Regions from separate parts of the Paenibacillus hamazuiensis genome, predicted to be linked through region 3. Evidence: a T-box and tRNA genes for the amino acid it is inferred to sense, from the RefSeq annotation. Region 3 holds a T-box; the other regions hold tRNA genes.
The links. A T-box is a leader RNA that pairs with one kind of tRNA and senses whether it is charged. The one in region 3 lies ahead of MYS68_RS19355 (valine--tRNA ligase), so its partner is inferred to be a tRNA-Val.
Positions count from the first base shown of each region.

Region 1 (6,665 bases), 1.1 Mb from region 3:
CGTTTTTTATGCCTCGCAGGGATCATGGGAATATTGGCTTACCGAGCGATACTGTCTGTATACGACAAATCGTAAGAGGGAAGTTGTGCGGGGGGATATACTTCACCTGCCGTGGCCGCTGCAGCAGGCAGAAGCCGATATCGGACTGAATACCATGATGACAGCTCAATCGATCAAGCCGTCGGGTCAAAAACCTCATCTTCATTTTTCAAAACGACTGGAAGTATGGATTTGGCCTTTGTCTCCGGGCTGATCAAATGCACCCAATCGTGGGACCTTCTTCCTACATACCTGCTGTCTTTTCTTTTAGCGATCAAGCCTTCCGGTTCGCGGTTAAACATAGCGCTATAAACCAGATCTCTTTCGTTCTCGATATAAGATATTTTTTGAAAAAATTCATTTTCCGTTAAAATCGACTCCAAAATCGATTTTCTTTTCATAAGCGGCAGCTTTCGTAAATCCCTGTCTTTATAGGAAAGAACATCGAAAACGGTAAAGATCACAGGACAGTTGCGGACTGCCGCCTCTATCTGCTTTCTTTTGCTAAAGCGCATTCTTTCCGCAACTGGAGCACCGTCATAAAAGCCGCTTTCCGGGTCTATACGGCACACGACCCCATCCAGGATGACATTCCCTTCAACGGGGACGCAGTGAAGTTCCGGGAACAATCGAGTGACTTCATATTTTTTATGCGATAACAATCTGGTCTCTATCTCCGTTCGGGTTAATATCACGCGGAGTCCTTCCACTTTCGGCTCGAATATATAATCTCTTGCGTCAAACGGATTTTCGGCACTTTCGAGCATCATCGGTGCGATAATCATAGACATTCCCCCGCATTCCATTGTACCATGGAGCAGCCTGCGGTTTATCAGGAAAATAGGGGACGGGAATGCATATTTTGGAAAACATCCAACCATAATAAGAATGCAACTACTTCAGGAGGTGAAATCAATATGGGACGTGGTCAAAGTCGTTCGAGCAACCAACTGGTCGTTCAGCAAGCGACAAGAGCCATGGAGCAATTGAAGTTTGAAGTCGCCCAGGAGTTAGGCATTCAAGTGCCGCAGGACGGATACTACGGTTACATGGCCACTCGCGATACCGGCGCTATCGGGGGACATATGGTCCGCCGCATGGTGCAAATCGCCGAGCAGCAGCTGTCCGGTTTTCGCTTGTAGGAAAAGCTAAGATACTCGGGTCTAAACGGAAGCTTTTCTTGAAAGATCAAAATTATGCTTTCTGAATCTTATAAGCGGAAAAGACCGCAAAGGATATCCGATATCCTTTGCGGTCTTGTGCGCTTGGCAGCGCATCGTACTAACGGGTGAAAGTCCCGAGCGCACCGCGGGGTGGCGGAAGCGCATAGCCGACTGGTAGTGCTCTGGCCGTAAGGGAGGGTGCGGAGGATCAGAAGGCAAAACCCGGAACAGGCGGCATGAACCATGTTGGCTGGCGAAGCCGGATAACCCTGCAAGAGAAGGGGACGTCCTATACCACCATAGGCTTCGAAAGTTAGGAGGACTGGATTCGGGGGAAAGACGATGACGTGACCCAAGGAGGGCTTATCGTCTTCCGCATAGCGGTAAACTCTTTTCAAGGCTTATAGGGCTAAGACAGAATGATGGATGGTGAGCAGTCATACGAAGGGATAGTAGTGAGAAAGCTTGCCGGAAAAGCCGCAATGGCAAGTGAACCGACACCAACGTTGTCGGTGCAAGCTTAGACCCAAAAGGCAAAGACTTGGTGCGAAGCCCGGAACCGTGGAAGAAAAGCATAACCACCTAGGAAGCCGTCATGTGCCAGACAGAAGCCGGGGAGCCAAGAAGAGCGAAGAGCCGGGGCTGAACAAAAGGGTAGGCCGTCTGGGGCGGAGTACCGAAGGGGAACCGGAAAGGCTGAAAGATTAGCTATACGTCCGGAAACTGAAAGGGAAGGAACACGAGACATGAAGGAAGGAAAAGGAGAGGTAGGCTTTCGTGAGGGAGTAGAAGTCCCGAGAAAACGCAGATGGCACAGCCTCATCGACAAGATATGGGCGATGCCGAACCTTGAGGAGGCATTCCGGGAGGTCAAGCGCAACCGGGGAGCAGCGGGAGTAGACGGAGTGACCATAAAGGTATTCGAGAGTGAACTGGAGCGTAACTTAAGAACGCTTCAGCAGGAGCTGCGGGCGAAGGCATACAAGCCGATGCCGGTCAGGCGCATGTACATTTCCAAGGAAAATGGGGGTCAAAGGCCGCTCGGGATACCCGCAATTCGCGATCGCGTAGTACAGGCGGCGACCCGCCGAATCCTCGAACCGATTTACGAGGCGACATTTATGGAGTGTAGTTTTGGGTTTCGCCCGGGACGCAGTGCACACATGGCGCTGGAGAACATTCGGAAAGATCTCATGGATGGATACGTTTATGTGATCGACGCCGACCTGAAATCGTATTTCGATCTCATTCCACATGACAAGTTGCTTAAGGCCGTCAAGGAAGAAGTGGTGGATGGTAGTGTCCTAAAGCTCATAGAAAGCTTCTTAAAGTCCGGAGTCATGGAGAACGGAAGTTTTCACCTGAACGAGCAAGGAAGTCCACAGGGTGGGGTTATTAGTCCGCTTTTGGCGAATATCTACCTAAACCCGCTGGATAAGCTCATGACTGAACGGAAGCACCGTATAACACGGTACGCCGATGATTTTGTGATCTGCTGCAAATCCCAAAAGGGGGCAGAGAGGGTACTCCAAGGTGTTATTCGTCTACTGGAACAAGAGCTTGGGCTCAAAGTACACCCGGAGAAAACCAAGATCGTGAACAACTTGGAACAGTCCTTTATGTTCCTAGGTCATGAGTTTAAACCGGGATTTTGGGTTACTCCATCCTCGAAAGCCAAACAGAAATTTAAAGAACGCGTGAAAGCAATTACGCGGCGGAACCAAACGGTGAATGTGGAACAGCTGATCCGAAAGAAGTTGAATCCATATTTACGTGGATGGGGTAGCTATTTTGGCTGGGGCAACGTAGGAAGTCTGATGAGAGAGTACGATGCATGGATAAGGAGAAGGCTCCGGATGGTACAGTTGCGGAGCTGGAAAAAGCCGAAGAACTTCTACAGGGCACTAAGAAAGAATAAGTGGAGGGGAGAGCTTCCCAAGATGCGTATGTTCGCATGGAGAAGCTCGCTATCCAAGCCAGCCAGTGTTGCAATGCCAAACGATTGGTTCAGAGAAAGAGGTCTCGTTTTTCTCGTAGACATCTATAATGAACATCATCCCCAGCGGGGATAAGCGCGGAGGAGCCGGATGCGATGACCCGCACGTCCGGTTCTGTGAGAGGCCCATGAATTCATTCATGGGCCTACTCGATTTTCATTCGATGCCGGTGAAGGGACTCGAACCCCCACGGTTTCCCTCACGATTTTGAGTCGCGCGCGTCTGCCAATTCCGCCACACCGGCTTATGAAATTAAAGATCAAAAAAAAAATGGCGTGCCCTAAGAGATTCGAACTCCTGACCTTTTGATTCGTAGTCAAACGCTCTATCCGGCTGAGCTAAGGGCACATGTTGTCGTTGAGTGGTGCCGAAGACCAGACTTGAACTGGTACGGTAGTCACCTACCGCAGGATTTTAAGTCCTGTGCGTCTGCCGATTCCGCCACTCCGGCTAAAAAAATGGAGGCGCCACCCAGATTCGAACTGGGGGTAAAGCTTTTGCAGAGCTCTGCCTTACCACTTGGCTATGGCGCCTTGGAGCGGAAGACGGGATTCGAACCCGCGACCCTCGCCTTGGCAAGGCGATGCTCTACCCCTGAGCCACTTCCGCATTAGTATACACTGGGGATCTAGGATTCGAACCTAGGCATGACGGAGTCAAAGTCCGTTGCCTTACCGCTTGGCTAATCCCCAACGATTTATAAAAAAATGGGGCGATCGAAGGGAATTGAACCCTCGAATGTCGGAGCCACAATCCGATGCGTTAGCCACTTCGCCACGACCGCCATATTGATTGGCAGGGGCAGCAGGAATCGAACCCACACCAAAGGTTTTGGAGACCTTTGTTCTACCTTTAAACTATGCCCCTATGAGATTAAAAAGTGGTGGAGGCTGATGGATTCGAACCACCGAACTCGTACGAGAACAGATTTACAGTCTGCTGCGTTTGGCCACTTCGCTAAGCCTCCAAATTACCAATGGTGCCGCCGAGAGGACTTGAACCCCCAACCTACTGATTACAAGTCAGTTGCTCTACCAATTGAGCTACAGCGGCTAACTTACAACGAAAAATGGTGGCTCGGGACGGAATCGAACCGCCGACACGAGGATTTTCAGTCCTCTGCTCTACCGACTGAGCTACCGAGCCATGCTAATATACTTCATCGAACCCTGAAAACATTGGGTTCTCATCCCTTACGAGATGTTAAATGGCGGAGCCGACGGGATTCGAACCCGCGGTCTCCTGCGTGACAGGCAGGCATGTTAGGCCTCTACACCACGGCTCCGCGATAGAAAAGTTGGTTGCGGGGGCAGGATTTGAACCTGCGGCCTTCGGGTTATGAGCCCGACGAGCTACCGGGCTGCTCCACCCCGCGTCGATTAAATATCATATATGGTGGAGGCTGACGGGATCGAACCGCCGACCCTCTGCTTGTAAGGCAGATGCTCTCCCAGCTGAGCTAAGCCTCCATAGTGGAGTCTCCGTAAAAATATGCGGAGACTAAATGACCCGTAGGGGATTCGAACCCCTGTTACCTCCGTGAAAGGGAGGTGTCTTAACCCCTTGACCAACGGGCCGTAATAAATAGTGGCGGAGAGAGAGGGATTCGAACCCTCGAGACGCTTGTGACGCCTACACGATTTCCAATCGTGCTCCTTCGGCCAACTCGGACACCTCTCCATGGCTCCCCGAACAGGACTCGAACCTGTGACAACTCGATTAACAGTCGAGTGCTCTACCGACTGAGCTATCGGGGAATATTTAGTTAATATTGCCTTTTTTGCAACGTTCGACTCTCACATGTACTCGACCTGCGAAGGTCGAACGTGCTTTGGGCTGCTTGGCGACGTCCTACTCTCCCAAGACCCTGCGGTCTAAGTACCATCGGCGCTGGAGGGCTTAACGGTCGTGTTCGGGATGGGTACGCGTGGTTCCCCTCCGCCATCGTCACCAAACATGAGTTTTGTCTTAAACAAAACTCGCTTCGGGAGCATCTTGCTCCCTGAAAACTAGATGCGAATCACTTCAAGTTACGCTTTAGAATTTATCCTTTTGGGCCCCGAGAAAGTAATCGGCATAAGCTACAACGCTTCGCTTCACTTTCTTGGGTAATATGGTTAAGCCCTCGACCGATTAGTATTCGTCAGCTCCACACGTTGCCGCGCTTCCACCCCGAACCTATCTACCTCGTCGTCTACAAGGGGTCTTACATACTGGGAAATCTCATCTTGAGGGGGGCTTCACGCTTAGATGCTTTCAGCGCTTATCCCTTCCGTACTTGGCTATCCAGCCGTGCCTCTGGCGAGACAACTGGTACACCAGCGGTACGTCCATCCCGGTCCTCTCGTACTAAGGACAGCTCCTCTCAAATTTCCTACGCCCGCGACAGATAGGGACCGAACTGTCTCACGACGTTCTGAACCCAGCTCGCGTACCGCTTTAATGGGCGAACAGCCCAACCCTTGGGACCTACTTCAGCCCCAGGATGCGATGAGCCGACATCGAGGTGCCAAACCTCCCCGTCGATGTGGACTCTTGGGGGAGATAAGCCTGTTATCCCCAGGGTAGCTTTTATCCGTTGAGCGATGGCCCTTCCATTCGGTACCACCGGATCACTAAGCCCGACTTTCGTCCCTGCTCGACCTGTTTGTCTCGCAGTCAAGCTCCCTTCTGCCTTTGCACTCTTCGAATGATTTCCAACCATTCTGAGGGAACCTTGGGGCGCCTCCGTTACTCTTTAGGAGGCGACCGCCCCAGTCAAACTGCCCACCTGACACTGTCCCCATACCCGATCAGGGTACCAGGTTAGAACTCCGATACGATCAGGGTGGTATCCCAACGTCGCCTCCACACAAGCTGGCGCTCATGCTTCAAAGGCTCCCACCTATCCTGTACAGATCGTACCAAAGTCCAATATCAAGCTGCAGTAAAGCTCCATGGGGTCTTTCCGTCTTGTCGCGGGTAACCTGCATCTTCACAGGTATTAAAATTTCACCGGATCTCTCGTCGAGACAGCGCCCAAGTCGTTACGCCATTCGTGCGGGTCAGAATTTACCTGACAAGGAATTTCGCTACCTTAGGACCGTTATAGTTACGGCCGCCGTTTACTGGGGCTTCGGTTCACAGCTTCGGTTTGCACCTTACCGCTCCCCTTAACCTTCCAGCACCGGGCAGGCGTCAGCCCGTATACTTCGCCTTGCGGCTTCGCACAGACCTGTGTTTTTGCTAAACAGTCGCTTGGGCCTTTTCACTGCGGCCCCCTCCGGCTATTCACCTTACCGGGGCACCCCTTCTCCCGAAGTTACGGGGTCATTTTGCCGAGTTCCTTAACGAGAGTTCTTCCGCGCGCCTTAGAATTCTCTTCTCGCCTACCTGTGTCGGTTTGCGGTACGGGCACCTTCTCCCTGGCTAGAGGCTTTTCTTGGCAGCTTGAGATCATGACCTTCGGTACTCCCGAAGTTTCCCT
Region 1 is NZ_JALRMO010000001.1:5,503,214-5,509,878, forward strand. It holds gene MYS68_RS23880 (YqjF family protein) at 1-253, shown strand, start outside; gene MYS68_RS23885 (ATP-dependent DNA ligase) at 174-824, opposite strand; gene MYS68_RS23890 (alpha/beta-type small acid-soluble spore protein) at 957-1,181, shown strand; gene ltrA (group II intron reverse transcriptase/maturase) at 1,949-3,274, shown strand; tRNA gene MYS68_RS23900 (tRNA-Leu) at 3,364-3,443, opposite strand; tRNA gene MYS68_RS23905 (tRNA-Arg) at 3,471-3,547, opposite strand; tRNA gene MYS68_RS23910 (tRNA-Leu) at 3,562-3,650, opposite strand; tRNA gene MYS68_RS23915 (tRNA-Cys) at 3,659-3,732, opposite strand; tRNA gene MYS68_RS23920 (tRNA-Gly) at 3,734-3,808, opposite strand; tRNA gene MYS68_RS23925 (tRNA-Gln) at 3,820-3,891, opposite strand; tRNA gene MYS68_RS23930 (tRNA-His) at 3,908-3,983, opposite strand; tRNA gene MYS68_RS23935 (tRNA-Trp) at 3,993-4,066, opposite strand; tRNA gene MYS68_RS23940 (tRNA-Tyr) at 4,081-4,166, opposite strand; tRNA gene MYS68_RS23945 (tRNA-Thr) at 4,177-4,252, opposite strand; tRNA gene MYS68_RS23950 (tRNA-Phe) at 4,270-4,345, opposite strand; tRNA gene MYS68_RS23955 (tRNA-Asp) at 4,408-4,484, opposite strand; tRNA gene MYS68_RS23960 (tRNA-Met) at 4,498-4,574, opposite strand; tRNA gene MYS68_RS23965 (tRNA-Val) at 4,593-4,668, opposite strand; tRNA gene MYS68_RS23970 (tRNA-Glu) at 4,705-4,776, opposite strand; tRNA gene MYS68_RS23975 (tRNA-Ser) at 4,788-4,879, opposite strand; tRNA gene MYS68_RS23980 (tRNA-Asn) at 4,881-4,956, opposite strand; rRNA gene rrf (5S ribosomal RNA) at 5,038-5,154, opposite strand; rRNA gene MYS68_RS23990 (23S ribosomal RNA) at 5,313-6,665, opposite strand, start outside.
Region 1: it encodes a tRNA-Val, which carries the amino acid that the T-box ahead of MYS68_RS19355 (valine--tRNA ligase) is inferred to sense. The anticodon was not compared.

Region 2 (8,004 bases), 2.9 Mb from region 3:
GGACGCGGTACCGGTTGCACAGCGTTACCGTAGCCGGGTTCAACGAAGGCCCGACGACGAATTCCGCACCGCTCAAGATCGCGGCACGCGCCGTTTCCGGATCGAGCGCCGTACCTACGCCGATGATGGCGTATTTATCCGAATCCGCCGGCGCCGAGCTGGAGTAAGTTTTGGCCAGCTCTTCAATCGCCTTGAGCGCAAAAGGAACCGTCATCGTTACCTCGATAACTTTAATTCCTCCGGCGATCGATTGCTTCGCCATTTCAACGACTTCTTCCGGCGTCTCGCCGCGCAGTACCGCGACTACGCCCTCATTGACCATTTGCTGAATGAGTTTAAGCTTTTTCATGGTTCGTTACCATCCCGTCCGAAAATTATCTTTCCACGTGCGCTTTATTGGTCAGCACCGCTTCTACCTGCTCCCAGGTCGGGATGCCTTCCCAATCGCCTTCCATTTGGACGACCATCGAGCCGATCAGGTTGCCCAGCTTCACCGCTTCCGCCAAGCTGTAATCCTTGAGCAGCCCGACGATAAACCCGGCACAGAAGCCGTCGCCCGCGCCTACCGTATCGACGACCTTTTCCACTTTAAAATAAGGCACCGAGGTGATGCCGGATTTCTCTACGATATAAGTTTCGTCATTGCCGCCTTTGACGATGGATACGGCCTTTAGCTTGTTCAATCTGCCGACTATCTGATCGAAGTCTTCCGTTTGGTAGAGCAGCTTCAGCTCATCCAAGCCGGGCAGGAAATAATCGGCCTCTTCAGCCAGATCAAGCAAAACTTCCCTGGCTTCATCCAAGGACCATAACTTGAGCCGCAGATTAGGGTCGAAGCATACTTTTACTCCCGCCTCGCGGGCGATGCGAATCGCTTCCTTGGCCGCAGCGCGGCACGATGCGCTCAGAGCCGGCGTAATGCCCGTTACGTGCAGGATGCGGGCTCCTCCGATGTATTCCGCATCCAAATGCTCTGGAGCGAGCGTGCTGGCTGCTGAGCCTTTGCGGTAGTAGTATACCGATGTTTTACCGGAAATCACTTCGCGTAGCATCAGACCTGTCGGCGCTTCCGTTGTCTGCGAAGCGCGCGAAACGTCCACGCCTTCCCCGCGAATTTTTTTCAAAATATAATTGCCCAAAGGATCTTTACCGAGTCGGCTGAACCAGCCTACCCGGTGCCCCAGTCTGGCCACGCCGATAGCTACGTTGCTCTCCGCACCGCCGAACAACGTTTGCAGCTGCGGGGAATATTCGATTCCTTTGCCGCCATTCGGCATCATCAACGCCATCGTTTCCCCAAACGTCACAATCTCCGGCTGATATGCGGCATGGTTATTAGGTTGTGTCATGATTTTCACCTGTTTTCCGCTGAATTGGCGATTATCGGGACATCCAGCCGCCGTCCACGCAAAGCACGTGGCCGCTCATATAATCGGATGCTCTCGATGCGAGGAAAATGACCGGACCCTGCAGATCTTCCGGAGTGCCCCAGCGGTTTGCCGGAATACGCACAAGAATTTGCGAGCTGCGCTCTTGATCCGCCCGAAGCGCCGCCGTGTTGTCCGTTTCCATATAACCCGGGGCAATCGCGTTGACCTGGATGTTTTTGCTCGCCCATTCGTTCGCGAGAGCTTTGGTCACGCCGGCAATGGCATGTTTCGAAGCCGTATAACCCGGAACGTTAATGCCGCCCTGGAACGACAGCATTGAAGCGATGTTGATGATTTTGCCGGAGCCTTGCTTGATCATCTCGCGGCCGACCAACTGCGATAAAAAGAACGCCGAATTGAGGTTCAAGTTCAAAACGTCATGCCAATCCTGCGCAGCATGATCCGCTGCAGGAGTACGGCGAATAATTCCCGCATTGTTGACGAGAATATCGATTTTACCCATCGCCTGAAGCGCTTGCTCCACGACGCCCGGCAGCGCCTGCTCGTCCATCAGGTTCGCTACGACCGTGTGTGCCTTGCGGCCCATGGCTTCGATTTTATTTTGCGTATCCCGGTTGCGGTCATTGCTGGTTACGATGACGACATCGGCCCCAGCCTGCGCCAATCCCAAAGAAATTCCTCCGCCCAAACCGACGGCTCCGCCGGTTACTAATGCCACTTTACCCGTTAAATCGAAAAAATTCATGGTTCGTACCCTCCATTTATATATATCTTACTCTGAAACCTTCTGTTTGGCTTGTCCTGCCGCTGGATAACGTTGTTATTTCTTTGGCTGCCCCAGGTTTAAAACGTTTAAACCCGACAGACACCACTTCACATTATAAGCGAATTCCGGGTATTTTGCCATACTTACGGAGGGAAATGCTCGCTGCCGCAAGCTTTCCCCAGTAATTTGTCATGCATGTCCCGGCACATCCGGCAAATAATATAATCGCTTTGTATTCCAAATCTGAGGAGGGTTTCACCGTGGCCAAAGGAAAAAATAAATCGATGGATCAGAAGATGCAATCGTTGTTTGACGAATCCAAGCAAGCCGAAGAAAATATCGCCGCCAGCACGATGCCGACCTACCATAAAGACAAGCACGCCCCGAACCGCCCTTCGATCGGTTAAATCATCGGCATGAACGGCATCCTATCGGACTGCCGTTTTTGTCGCACGCTCTTAGCGCAGCAATACCATTAGCAGCGGCGCAGCGCATAACGTTATCATCGCCGTTAACACCATCGCGATGGAAGCAATCGTCCCGGCAACGGAACCGAACTCGAACGCTTTGGCCGTTCCCGCATTATGCGAGCTGGTTCCGAACAACACACCTCGCGCCACATCGTTTGTAATGCGAAAAATCCGGACAACCGGCGGCCCGAGCACCATGCCTAAGAGACCGGTTATGATCACAAAGAGCGCGGTAATGCTCGGGATTCCCCCCAAATTTTCAGAAATGGACATTGCGATCGGAGTCGTAGCCGATCTTGGCGCCATGCTTTCCATAATTTTAACGTTCAGCTTCAGCCACTCCGACATACAGACGGAAGTCATGAACGCCACGACGGCTCCGCAACCTGCGCTGATACTTATCGTCAAAGCGTTTTTCTTCAATACACCGATATTTTTATATAACGGTACGGCCAAAGCGACGGTAGCGGGTCCTACCATCTCGCTGATCCATTTCGTCCCCGAAGTGTAGGCTTCGAAAGGAATGCGAAAGAAGACCACCAGCAAAATGGCCAAAACCGGCACGGTCAAAAGCGGCGTCAAATACACCCGCGGCCAGCGGCGGTAAAGCTTTTTCGCTGCGATATATATGGCAATGGTCATAACAAAACATAAAAAGGCCAACATCTCACGAAGGCCTCCTTTCTTTCCATTTCGTAATCCCTTGCGCGATATAGCCGCTGCACACCATAACCATGAGTGTACTCCCCAGGATGACAGCGCCAATTTGCAGGCCGCTGCTCAGCAGCAGATTTTTATAAGGAAGTACTCCGACCGCCGAAGGAATAAAAAATAACAGCATTTCGGCGAGCAGCCAATTGGCTCCCGCGTCGATCCAATCCAACCGGATTATACCCACGAGAAGTAAAACAAAAACAAGCAGCATCCCTAAGATGCTCCCCGGAATAGGTAGCCGGAACAGTGACACGATCTCATTCATTCCCTTGGAAACGAGAATAAAGAAGCCGATTTGCCCCAGCCGGCGAATAAGATCTATTGCTTTCATGCGGCTTCCCTCCCTTACACTATTGAAAGTATACAACAGCTCCTTTTATAGGTAAAATGAATACATTGAATAGATTTCATTCCATTTATCTATGTAAGGAGCATGAGTGCAATGGATATCCGGCATCTGCAATATGTGTTGGAAGTCGCTCGCTGCAAAAGCTTCACTCAGGCCGCTAATGCCCTCCATATTTCGCAGCCGACGATCAGTAAAATGATACGGAACCTGGAAGACGAGCTGGGCATTGAGGTATTCATACGCGAAGGACGGCAGGTTGAACTCACCGACTCCGGTCAAGTTATTGTAGCGCACGCCAAACATATCCTGCAGTCTTTCGAAAGCCTCTCTGCGGAGCTAAATGATCTCACGCACCTGAAGAAAGGCCGTATCCGCATCGGATTGCCACCAATGGTCGGCGCCCGTTTTTTCCCGAACGTGATCAATCAGTTTCGCAAACAGTATCCGGGCATCGAATTGGACATGGTGGAAGACGGGGCCAAAAAGATTGAGGCTGCCGTAGAAGCCGGACATCTCGATGTCGGCGTAGTTCTCCTGCCCATTCATAATGAATTATTGGATTGGTTCCCTTTTGTGGATGAAAAGTTGAAACTGGTTGTCCCCCCGTCACATCGGCTTGCCCAAAGGGATCACGTCGCGCTGGCGGAATTAGCCGATGAGCCGCTCATTTCCTTCCGCGAGGACTTCGCCCTTCACGACCGCATTATATCGGCTTGCAAGGCTGCAGGGTTTGAGCCGAAGGTGCTGTACGAAAGCTCCCAGTGGGATTTTATCAGCGAAATGGTCTCGGCCGACTTGGGTATCGCCATGCTGCCGGAAACGATCTGCGCATCGCTTGATCCTAGCCGCGTACATACCGTTTCGTTTGCAAACCCTTCGATCCCGTGGCAGCTTGCCATCGCATGGCGCAGGACAGGATACTTGTCGTTCGCAGCCCGGGAATGGATTCATTTTACTCGGGATAAGCTGGAAAGGAGGAAAGTCGGGGAGTAGGAATAGGCAATCTTAATCTAAGCCCTTCACGGTCATGCTATAAAGCAAGAAAACCTCCTAAGCTGTCACGCGTAGGAGGTTCGGTTATGTATCCGTATGTCGCACGTATGTCTTACCAATCGTGCTATAGCGGGCTATGTTGAGCAGAAGCGTCTCAGGAGGGATTCGAACCCCCGACACACGGCTTAGAAGGCCGTTGCTCTATCCAACTGAGCTACTGAGACACGTGCGCATTTCAAATATGGAGCGGGTGATGGGAATCGAACCCACGCTACCAGCTTGGAAGGCTGGAGTTCTACCATTGAACTACACCCGCATATGGAATTGTATATCATGGTCGGGACGACACGATTCGAACATGCGACCCCCTGGTCCCAAACCAGGTGCTCTACCAAGCTGAGCTACGTCCCGTTATATGCATGGTGCCGGTGAAGGGACTCGAACCCCCACGGTTTCCCTCACGATTTTGAGTCGCGCGCGTCTGCCAATTCCGCCACACCGGCTTATTACAATGTATAAAGTTAAAATGGCGTGCCCTGAGAGATTCGAACTCCCGACCTTTTGATTCGTAGTCAAACGCTCTATCCGGCTGAGCTAAGGGCACATAGTTATAATAATGGAGCGGAAGACGGGATACTCTTCGTTTCACTCCGAGACTGCGAAGTGATTTCTAACGAAGTGTCGCTCCGACGAACCCTGAAAACAATGGGTTCTCATCCCTTTTTAGCTTAATCATAATGGAGCGGAAGACGGGATTCGAACCCGCGACCCTCGCCTTGGCAAGGCGATGCTCTACCCCTGAGCCACTTCCGCGTAATTAATAATATAAGCGATGTACTTGATGTTATGCAAGCGGTAATTTTTATGCAGCTAGACAATTCCGACGAACCCTTAAAACACCGGGTTCTCATCCCTACCTAGCTTAATCATAATGAAGCGGAAGACGGGATACTCTCCGTTTCACTCCGAGACTGCGAAGCAAACCCTAACGAAGTATCGCTCCGACGAACCCTTAAAACACCGGGTTCTTCATCCCTTACCTAGCTTAATCATAATGGAGCGGAAGACGGGATTCGAACCCGCGACCCTCGCCTTGGCAAGGCGATGCTCTACCCCTGAGCCACTTCCGCATAAGATTTTTAAAAGTGAGCCATGTAGGACTCGAACCTACGACACCCTGATTAAAAGTCAGGTGCTCTACCGACTGAGCTAATGGCTCATGTAATGGCTGGGGATCTAGGATTCGAACCTAGGCATGACGGAGTCAAAGTCCGTTGCCTTACCGCTTGGCTAATCCCCAATGAATTATATAAATGGGGCGATCGAAGGGAATTGAACCCTCGAATGTCGGAGCCACAATCCGATGCGTTAGCCACTTCGCCACGACCGCCATGTTGGTGGAGGATGATGGATTCGAACCACCGAACTCGTCAGAGAACAGATTTACAGTCTGCTGCGTTTGGCCACTTCGCTAATCCTCCATGTGACTCTGGTGCCGTCGAGAGGAATTGAACCTCCGGCCTACGCATTACGAGTGCGTTGCTCTACCCCTGAGCTACGACGGCATGTAGACAAGTAAATGGCGGAGCCGACGGGATTCGAACCCGCGGTCTCCTGCGTGACAGGCAGGCATGTTAGGCCTCTACACCACGGCTCCGCGTTAAGAAAATTTGGTTGCGGGGGCAGGATTTGAACCTGCGGCCTTCGGGTTATGAGCCCGACGAGCTACCGGGCTGCTCCACCCCGCGTCGATTAAATATCATATATGGTGGAGGCTGACGGGATCGAACCGCCGACCCTCTGCTTGTAAGGCAGATGCTCTCCCAGCTGAGCTAAGCCTCCATGAATAGTAGCTATGTAATGGCGGAGAGAGAGGGATTCGAACCCTCGAGACGCTTGTGACGCCTACACGATTTCCAATCGTGCTCCTTCGGCCAACTCGGACACCTCTCCAATATGACCGTAACAAAGCTTCTCAATTGTGAATATGGCTCCCCGAACAGGACTCGAACCTGTGACAACTCGATTAACAGTCGAGTGCTCTACCGACTGAGCTATCGGGGAACGCTCGTAGACAACGTTCGACTGTCAGTCTTACATGTCTGACTGGAATGTTAGACCTACGCAGTACTATCTTTGAAGGTCTAACGTACCTTGCCTGCTTGGCGACGTCCTACTCTCCCAAGACCCTGCGGTCTAAGTACCATCGGCGCTGGAGGGCTTAACGGTCGTGTTCGGGATGGGTACGCGTGGTTCCCCTCCGCCATCGTCACCAAACATGAGTTTTGTCTTAATCAAAACTCGCTTCGGAAGCGTGTTGCTCCCTGAAAACTAGATGCGAATCACTTCAAGTGTGCTGCGTTAGATTCCTTTGGGTACTTCTTTTGGTTAAGCCCTCGACCGATTAGTATTCGTCAGCTCCACACGTTACCGCGCTTCCACCCCGAACCTATCTACCTCGTCGTCTACAAGGGGTCTTACATACTGGGAAATCTCATCTTGAGGGGGGCTTCACGCTTAGATGCTTTCAGCGCTTATCCCTTCCGTACTTGGCTATCCAGCCGTGCCTCTGGCGAGACAACTGGTACACCAGCGGTACGTCCATCCCGGTCCTCTCGTACTAAGGACAGCTCCTCTCAAATTTCCTACGCCCGCGACAGATAGGGACCGAACTGTCTCACGACGTTCTGAACCCAGCTCGCGTACCGCTTTAATGGGCGAACAGCCCAACCCTTGGGACCTACTTCAGCCCCAGGATGCGATGAGCCGACATCGAGGTGCCAAACCTCCCCGTCGATGTGGACTCTTGGGGGAGATAAGCCTGTTATCCCCAGGGTAGCTTTTATCCGTTGAGCGATGGCCCTTCCATTCGGTACCACCGGATCACTAAGCCCGACTTTCGTCCCTGCTCGACCTGTTTGTCTCGCAGTCAAGCTCCCTTCTGCCTTTGCACTCTTCGAATGATTTCCAACCATTCTGAGGGAACCTTGGGGCGCCTCCGTTACTCTTTAGGAGGCGACCGCCCCAGTCAAACTGCCCACCTGACACTGTCCCCATACCCGATCAGGGTACCAGGTTAGAACTCCGATACGATCAGGGTGGTATCCCAACGTCGCCTCCACACAAGCTGGCGCTCATGCTTCAAAGGCTCCCACCTATCCTGTACAGATCGTACCAAAGTCCAATATCAAGCTGCAGTAAAGCTCCATGGGGTCTTTCCGTCTTGTCGCGGGTAACCTGCATCTTCACAGGTATTAAAATTTCACCGGATCTCTCGTCGAGACAGCGCCCAAGTCGTTACGCCATTCGTGCGGGTCAGAA
Region 2 is NZ_JALRMO010000001.1:7,383,532-7,391,535, reverse strand. It holds gene MYS68_RS32630 (bifunctional 2-keto-4-hydroxyglutarate aldolase/2-keto-3-deoxy-6-phosphogluconate aldolase) at 1-349, opposite strand, end outside; gene MYS68_RS32625 (sugar kinase) at 375-1,349, opposite strand; gene kduD (2-dehydro-3-deoxy-D-gluconate 5-dehydrogenase KduD) at 1,381-2,136, opposite strand; gene MYS68_RS32615 (hypothetical protein) at 2,418-2,564, shown strand; gene MYS68_RS32610 (LrgB family protein) at 2,616-3,293, opposite strand; gene MYS68_RS32605 (CidA/LrgA family protein) at 3,295-3,672, opposite strand; gene cidR (cidABC operon transcriptional activator CidR) at 3,784-4,683, shown strand; tRNA gene MYS68_RS32595 (tRNA-Arg) at 4,834-4,907, opposite strand; tRNA gene MYS68_RS32590 (tRNA-Gly) at 4,926-4,999, opposite strand; tRNA gene MYS68_RS32585 (tRNA-Pro) at 5,018-5,094, opposite strand; tRNA gene MYS68_RS32580 (tRNA-Leu) at 5,104-5,186, opposite strand; tRNA gene MYS68_RS32575 (tRNA-Arg) at 5,211-5,287, opposite strand; tRNA gene MYS68_RS32570 (tRNA-Gly) at 5,422-5,496, opposite strand; tRNA gene MYS68_RS32565 (tRNA-Gly) at 5,739-5,813, opposite strand; tRNA gene MYS68_RS32560 (tRNA-Lys) at 5,830-5,902, opposite strand; tRNA gene MYS68_RS32555 (tRNA-Gln) at 5,909-5,983, opposite strand; tRNA gene MYS68_RS32550 (tRNA-His) at 5,998-6,073, opposite strand; tRNA gene MYS68_RS32545 (tRNA-Tyr) at 6,079-6,164, opposite strand; tRNA gene MYS68_RS32540 (tRNA-Thr) at 6,174-6,248, opposite strand; tRNA gene MYS68_RS32535 (tRNA-Asp) at 6,264-6,340, opposite strand; tRNA gene MYS68_RS32530 (tRNA-Met) at 6,355-6,431, opposite strand; tRNA gene MYS68_RS32525 (tRNA-Val) at 6,450-6,525, opposite strand; tRNA gene MYS68_RS32520 (tRNA-Ser) at 6,545-6,636, opposite strand; tRNA gene MYS68_RS32515 (tRNA-Asn) at 6,672-6,747, opposite strand; rRNA gene rrf (5S ribosomal RNA) at 6,844-6,960, opposite strand; rRNA gene MYS68_RS32505 (23S ribosomal RNA) at 7,068-8,004, opposite strand, start outside.
Region 2: it encodes a tRNA-Val, which carries the amino acid that the T-box ahead of MYS68_RS19355 (valine--tRNA ligase) is inferred to sense. The anticodon was not compared.

Region 3 (8,004 bases):
CAGGCAGGCGCTGCACGGCGAAACGCTTTCCTTCGAGCATCCGCTGAGCGGAGAACGGCTTACCGTCCACGCGCCTTGGCCGGACGATTTCGCCCGTCTGGTCGAACGGTTTGAAAAAATGTAGTCATCGGATTCCTCCCGGAGCCATATACATGTAGAGGCAAACAAACCAGGATTTCATTCCATCTTGAAGGTATAGAATGATTCCGGGAGGGAGGACTTATGGTATCCGAACATCAGATGGGCTTAAGATTCGACATTTACGAACGCGTTCATTTGTCCGAGGGGGCACTAGGCATCAAAGAGCTGGACGAGGTGGAGCTCGTTCCGCATATCCAAGTGCTGTCTCAGGGTGAACAAGCTGTCCTTAGAGGAAATTTGCTGCTGAGCGGCAAATATGTAGACGAGCAGAACGGAGCGGGACGTACGCTTGAGCATCTGATTCCGGTTGAGATCACGCTGCCGATGAACCGGGTAGGGCGCGTGGAGGACATCTCCGTCGATATTGAAAATTTCGATGTCGATCTGCTTTCGACCCGCAGCTTGAACGTTACCGGCGTGCTGTCGCTGAACGGACTTGAGATTGCGCCGGCGGAGCCGCAAAGCTGGCGCGAACCCGAAGAGGAAATCGTCTTTGTGCACCAGGCGGAAGAGGCGCCGTTTACGGCCGAAGAAACGGTCGCGGAAGCGGAGCCCGCGGACCTGTTCAGGGCCGGGCGTGAGGAGGCGCAAACCCATGTGAGTCCGGCGCCGGAGCCCGTCGTGCAGTTGGCTGCGGATGAGCAGGAAACCGCGCAGGTCAGCGCGGCTGCGGAACCGGAGCAGGCGGAGGAGGAAGAAGCGGCTGCGGTTTTCGCCCAGGAGGAGCAAGAGGCTGAATCGGAGCCGGTTGCGGCACAGCCGGCAGCGGAAGTTCCGGAAAAAAAGGAGCTGAAGATCGCCTTCTCGGGCAAAGCGGACCCGGCGGAGGAAGATCCCGTGAAAACGCACGGGTTCAAAACGCTCATACATAACGCGCAGTCGTCGCTCGGCAACGCGCCGCGGCCGCCGGAGCAGCCCGAACCGCGGCCAGCCGCGCCGTCCTCCGACGCCCTGGAATGGAAAAAGCTGTTCCTGAGTTCTGTCCCCGACCAGCGGGAGTTCAAGAAGCTCCGCCTCGTCATTGTCCAAAAGGAACAGACGCTGGAGGAGATCGCCGGCAAATATAATATGAGCCCGCGCGAAATAGCGCTGTTCAACCGGCTTGGCGAACAGGAAGTGAAGCCAGGACAAATCGTATATCTTCCGAGATAAGCGTTCTCGCAGCAGCAGCTTACCCGGCCCCGTTAAGGGGACCGGGTTTTATTTTTCCTAAAATACCTTCAGCAAAAAGCCCAGATAGGCAAGAAACAAAACGAACAAAATAAAGACGTCCAGGCCGTTCGGCAGCAGCAGCGTTCGGACGAACTGTACGCATATAAGCGGAAACAGGACGCCGCGCACGGTGTACCTGATGTTGTACCACCATCTATTCATACCGGTCACTCCTTCAAATGACTTATACCCATTTGTATGAAATTTTTTATGCGAAAGTCCCTGTTTTCGGTTTATAAACGGGCCCTTTCTGGATATGATGAAGATATCAGTATTTTGGGCGGCTCCTGTCAGCCTGAACATATTGACTCACCCGTTCTTGTCGTTTATCATAGAAAAATAAAATATATGGATGAAAAACGTGGAAAGAGAGTAGTACGCAGCCAACCCTTCAGAGAGCGAAACCGCAGCGCTGGAAGGTTTCGTAGGATGTAACTGCCGAAGTCGCTCTGGAGTTGCGCATCTGGCTTTATCGGGCCGGATGCCGCCGGTTGCAGCCGTTATCTGTCTCAAGTGTCGTGCGGTGCGATAGGCCCGCGCGAAATAAAGGTGGTACCACGGAAGCGGATCCTTTCGTCCTTTGCGGCGAAAGGATATTTTTTTTGAGGTCATACTGACGATTTGAAGCGAAAGAGAGGGTTCATCATGGAAGAAATCAAAGACAAGCAATCATCCGTGTCGATGCCGACAACCTACGATCCGAAGGAAGCCGAGAAGAAGTGGTACGACTACTGGCTGAAAAACGAATTTTTCAAAGCGGGGCAGCGCAAGGATGCCGAGACGTATACGATCGTCATTCCTCCGCCGAATGTGACGGGTATGCTGCACATCGGCCATGCGCTCGACTGCACGCTGCAGGATATCATGATCCGCTTCAAGCGGATGCAGGGCTTTGACGCGCTGTGGCTGCCGGGCACCGACCATGCGGGCATCGCGACGCAAACGAAGGTCGAGCAGATGCTGCGCGAGGCGGACGGGACGACGAGATACGACCTCGGCCGCGAGAAATTCCTCGAGAAAGTATGGGAATGGAAGGAAAAGTATGCCGGAACGATCCACGAGCAGTGGGCCAAAATGGGCTTTTCCCTCGACTACTCGCGCGAGCGGTTTACGCTCGACGAAGGGCTGTCCAAGGCGGTCCGCGAAGTATTCGTGAAGCTGTATGAGAAAGGCCTCATTTACCGCGGCAAATATATCATCAACTGGGACCCGGCCGCTCGCACCGCGCTTTCCGACATCGAGGTCGAATACAAAGAGGTGCAGGGGGCGCTGTATCATTTGCAGTATCCTCTCAAGGACGGCAGCGGCTCGATCACCGTCGCCACGACGCGTCCGGAGACGATGCTCGGCGATACCGCCGTGGCCGTTCATCCGGAGGACGAGCGCTACAAGCATATGATCGGCAAAATGCTCGTGCTGCCGATCATCGGCCGCGAAATTCCGGTCGTTGCCGACGAATACGTGGAAAAAGAATTCGGGAGCGGCGCGGTGAAAATTACTCCGGCGCACGATCCGAACGACTTCGAGGTCGGCAAACGGCATAACCTTCCGCAGGTGCTCGTGATGGACGAATCCGGCACGATGAACGAAAATGCCGGGAAGTATCAGGGCATGGACCGTTTCGCCTGCCGCAAGCAGATCGTCGCCGATCTGAAGGAGCAGGGCGTGCTCGTCAAAATCGAGGAGCACGTGCACCAAGTCGGTCATAGCGAGCGCAGCGGCGCCGTTGTCGAGCCGTACTTGTCCACGCAGTGGTTCGTCAAGATGAAGCCGCTGGCGGAAAAAGCCGTTGAAGTGCAAAAAAGCGGCGCCGGAGTGAACTTTGTACCGGACCGCTTCGAGAAAATATATTTGCATTGGATGGAAAATACACGCGATTGGTGCATCTCCCGCCAGCTCTGGTGGGGCCACCGCATTCCGGCGTGGCATTGCGCCGATTGCGGCCAGCTCACCGTTTCCCGCGACGACGTGACGAAATGCTCGCATTGCTCCAGCGCGAACGTGCGTCAGGATAACGATGTGCTCGATACGTGGTTCAGCTCGGCATTGTGGCCGTTTTCCACGCTCGGCTGGCCGGAGCAGACGGAAGACATGAAGCGGTATTACCCGACCAGCTTGCTCGTGACCGGCTTCGATATTATCGGCTTCTGGGTATCGCGGATGATTTTCAGCGCGCTCGAGTTCACCGGGCAAATTCCGTTCAAGGATGTGCTGATCCACGGGCTTGTGCGCGATTCGGAAGGCCGCAAAATGTCGAAATCGCTCGGCAACGGCGTCGATCCGCTCGAGGTTATCGACAAATACGGCGCAGATGCGATGCGGTTCATGTTGTCCACCGGCTCCACGCCGGGGCAGGATTTGCGCTTCCGCTGGGAGCGGGTCGAGCAGGCGCGCAATTTTGCGAACAAGATTTGGAACGCGTCGCGTTTTGCGCTGATGAACCTCGAAGGCTTCACGGCGTCGGACATCGATTTGAGCGGCGAGCTCGGCACGGCGGACCGCTGGATTTTGCACCGTCTGAATGAGACGGTTCGCGATGTGACCCGTCTGATGGACAGCTACGAGTTTGGCGAAACCGGAAGGCTGCTGTATAACTTCATTTGGGACGATCTGTGCGATTGGTATATCGAGTTCGCCAAGCTGCGCTTGTACGGAACGGATGCCAAGGCGAAGAAGCAGACGCAGTCGGTGCTCGCGTATGTGCTTGACCGTACGCAGCGCTTGATCCATCCGTTCATGCCGTTTATTTCCGAGGAAATATGGCAGCATCTGCCTCATTCCGGCGAGACGATTACGCTGGCCGAGTGGCCGAAATACGAGGAGCGCTTCGAGGCGGCGGAATCCGTTCGCGAGATGGAGCTGCTGATGGACATCATCCGCAGCGTCCGCAACATTCGCGCGGAAGTAAACGTGCCGATGAGCAAAAAGGTCGAGCTGCAAATCAAGCCGGCCGGAGACGACGCGCTCGCCATCCTGCGCCGCAACGAAGAGTACGTGCAGCGCTTCTGCAACACATCGTCGCTGACGATCGATCTGTCGCTTGCTGCGCCGGAAAAAGCGATGACCGGCGTCGTCACCGGAGCGGAGCTGTACCTGCCGCTTGCAGGGCTGATCGACATCGCACAAGAGGTGGCCCGTCTCGAGAAGGAACTGAAAACGCTGAACGGAGAAGTCGAGCGGATCGAGAAAAAGCTGGCCAACGAAGGTTTTGTCGCGAAAGCGCCGGCCAAGGTTATCGAGGAAGAGAAGGCGAAGCTGGCCGACTATGCCGATAAAAGGGACAAAGTGACAGCCCGCCTTGCGGAGCTGCGAAGCTGATACAGAAGTCCGGTGAAAAATAGAGGAGTGGACGGAGTCGTGTTGGAGAAGCGTTAGCGGTCGCCTTTGTTCTCGGATTTCAACCGCCGAATGGCGTTTAGATTGAAGAAATCCGAGGACAAGGAAGACCGGAAACACGATCCGGGACACGCAGCGAATGTTTTCGCCGGACTTCTCAACCAAAATGACGGATAGAGCAAGGGAATGACCGGTTTTTGCGAACAGCGGCCGGCGTTCCCTTGCTCGCATCCTATTCGAAAGGAAGGATTGTCATGAGTGAGCAACAAGCGGCCGGCGCTCCTTTTCAGACTGCTCAGGAGGCGATCGATTGGATCGTGAACCTCGTTCCGTTCGGCATTCGGCCGGGGCTGAAGCGTATGGAGAAGCTGATGGAGCTGCTCGATCATCCCGAACGGAGACTGAGATTTATCCATGTAGCCGGTACGAACGGCAAAGGCTCCACATGCGCTTATTTGAGCGAAGTGATCCGTCAATGCGGTTATGACGTCGGTCTTTTTACATCGCCATATATCGAGAAATATTCGAACCGCATCAAGCTGAACGGACAAGACATCCCGGATGAGGATCTGCTTGCGATCGTCAACCTGATCAGGCCGCTCGCCGAGCAGCTCGCGCAAACCGAATACGGACCGCCGACGATGTTCGAGGTGTCGACGACGCTGGCTATCGTTTATTTTGCCAGATATGCTTATCCGGACTTTGTCGTATGGGAAACCGGCCTCGGCGGCCGACTCGATTCGACGAACATCGTATCGCCGATCGTCACGGTCATTACGAACGTCGGCCACGATCATATGGACGTGCTCGGGGATACGCTGGACAAGATCGCCGCGGAGAAGGCGGGCATCATTAAAAACGGCGTGCCGCTGATCAGCGCCGTCGAGCAGCCGGAGGCGCTCGAGGTGATCGAGCGGATCGCCAAAGAACGGAAAAGCACGCTGTATTTGATGAACCGCGAATTCCGTTACGAACCGGTATCTTCCCGTGAAAATCATCAGGTGTTCGATTTCGCCGGACCGTTCCGCGAAGTCCGCGACGTCGCCATTTCCTTGAACGGGCAGCATCAATTCAAAAACGCCGCCGTGGCGCTCATGACCATCGAAGTGCTGCGGCAGTATTACGCGCTGATCGTAGAAGACGAGGATCTGCTCCGCGGGTTTAAAGAGGCCGCATGGCCGGGAAGGCTCGAAATCGTATCGGAACAACCGCGGATTTTAATCGACGGAGCTCATAACCCCGAAGGAGGCGAGACGCTCGCCCATGCTTTGCGGGATACGTATCATTATAAAAAGCTGCATTTTATGATGGGCATGCTGTCAACCAAGAATCATACAGGCTATCTTCGGCATATACTACCATTGGTAAATACACTCATTTTGACCGAGCCGAATTGGCATAAAAAAGCGGATGCGGCGCAGCTTGCCGATCTGGCCAAAACGCTGCTCTCCGAAATGGGCCCTGCAGGCCGTGAGGTGGAAGTGATTGTGGAGCCGGATTGGAAGCGCGCTCTGGAAATATTGAAAAATAAAACGGAACCGGGCGATTTGGCCGTCGTTTCCGGCACGCTGTATTTGATTGGCGACGTCCGTTCCTGGATTCTCCGACAAACCGATTCTGAAAAAGGCTGGTGAGCTTGAAACGTGAATACATCGGAGCATGTGCATTTTATAGGCATCGGCGGCTACGGTATGAGCGCTATAGCCAAGGTGCTTCTTGAAATGGGATACCAAGTATCGGGCTCGGACCTGGCACAGCAGGAGCTGACCGACAAGCTGAAAGCCAAAGGGGCGCAAGTCTACATCGGCCATGAAGCGGAACATGTGAAGGGAGCGGACCTCGTCGTTTATTCCACGGCGCTGCCAAAAGATAACGTCGAAATGCAGGCCGCCGAAGAGCTGAACATCCCGATTTTGCACCGTTCGCAAATGCTCGCCCGGCTTATGAATTCGAAAAAAGGAATCGCTGTCGCCGGGGCGCACGGCAAAACGACGACGTCTTCGATGATCGCTCTTGTGCTGGAGCAGTGCGCGAAAGATCCGACGTTCATTATCGGCGGAGAGATCATGAACGTCGGCAGCAACGCCAAGGCGGGCAAAGGCGACTATGTCGTCGCGGAGGCCGACGAAAGCGACGGCTCGTTTTTGCAGTACCGCCCGCTGCTCGCGCTGGTCAACAATATCGAAGCGGATCATCTGGAAAACTACGACGGCAGCTTTGAAAATTTGAAAAAAGCGTATGCGCAGTTTTTAAGCCAGGTGAAGGAAGACGGCAAAGCGATCGTATGCTACGACGACCCGCATTTGCGCGAAATGATTCCGAATATTAAAAGCGAAGTGATCACGTACGGGATCGATACCGAGGCGGACTTTGTCGCGCGCGATATCCGTTTGGGTGACCGCAAGGTACAATTTAAGGTTTACCGGCAGGGGACCTTGCTTGGCGAAATCCGGCTGTCGGTTCCCGGACGTCACAACGTGTACAATGCGCTCGCTACGTTAATTACGTGCCTGGAAACGGGTCTTGCGTTCGAGCAGATCGCCGAAGCGATTCAGGACTTCAGCGGCGCGAAGCGGCGGTTCCAGGTGCTCGGCGAAGTCGACGACATTCTCGTCATCGACGATTACGCACACCATCCGACGGAAATCGAAGCGACGATCAGCGCCGCCAAGGCGACCGGAAAGCGCATCATCGCGGTGTTCCAGCCGCAGCGTTATACGCGCACGTATTTCCTGTTCGATCAGTTCAGCCGCGCTTTCCCGGAAGCGGACGAGGTCATCATCACCGACATTTATTCTCCCGCAGGGGAAAAACAAATCGAGGGGATCAGTTCCGCGGGGCTCGTCGAGCTGATCAAGCAAAACAGCAACCGGAACGTCCGCTACATTCCGAGCAAAGAAGAGGTCCAGGCTTATTTGCTGGACCGCGTAGCGAGCGGCGACCTCGTGCTGACGATGGGAGCCGGAGACATTTGGAAAGCGGCCGACGGGCTGGCTAAATCGCTTCGCGCAAGGCACGGCGCGTAACGGTGCGGACAGGCAGCACGAGGCATGGCACATAAGAGCGCGGACGAAGTGCTCCGGCGAGCATCCCGCCGGTTTATCGGCTTTACAAGCAAAAACGCAGCGACAAAGGAACAAGCCGTTCCTCTTTCGCTGCGTTTTTTGCGTTTGCCGGAAATAACGGAACTTTCTCGCACCTTATTTTGTTTTGGCGCTGTTTTTCAGCTTCAGGATGAAATCGTCGAGCTCGGCGGTGAGCTCGGTCGGTTTGTATGCCAACTGGTCAATAAGAAGATTGCCGGAGTAAACGGCT
Region 3 is NZ_JALRMO010000001.1:4,446,621-4,454,624, reverse strand. It holds gene MYS68_RS19370 (RluA family pseudouridine synthase) at 1-124, shown strand, start outside; gene MYS68_RS19365 (LysM peptidoglycan-binding domain-containing protein) at 223-1,293, shown strand; gene MYS68_RS19360 (hypothetical protein) at 1,351-1,515, opposite strand; T-box leader at 1,707-1,937, shown strand; gene MYS68_RS19355 (valine--tRNA ligase) at 1,999-4,671, shown strand; gene MYS68_RS19350 (bifunctional folylpolyglutamate synthase/dihydrofolate synthase) at 4,944-6,323, shown strand; gene murC (UDP-N-acetylmuramate--L-alanine ligase) at 6,333-7,715, shown strand; gene MYS68_RS19340 (hypothetical protein) at 7,890-8,004, opposite strand, start outside.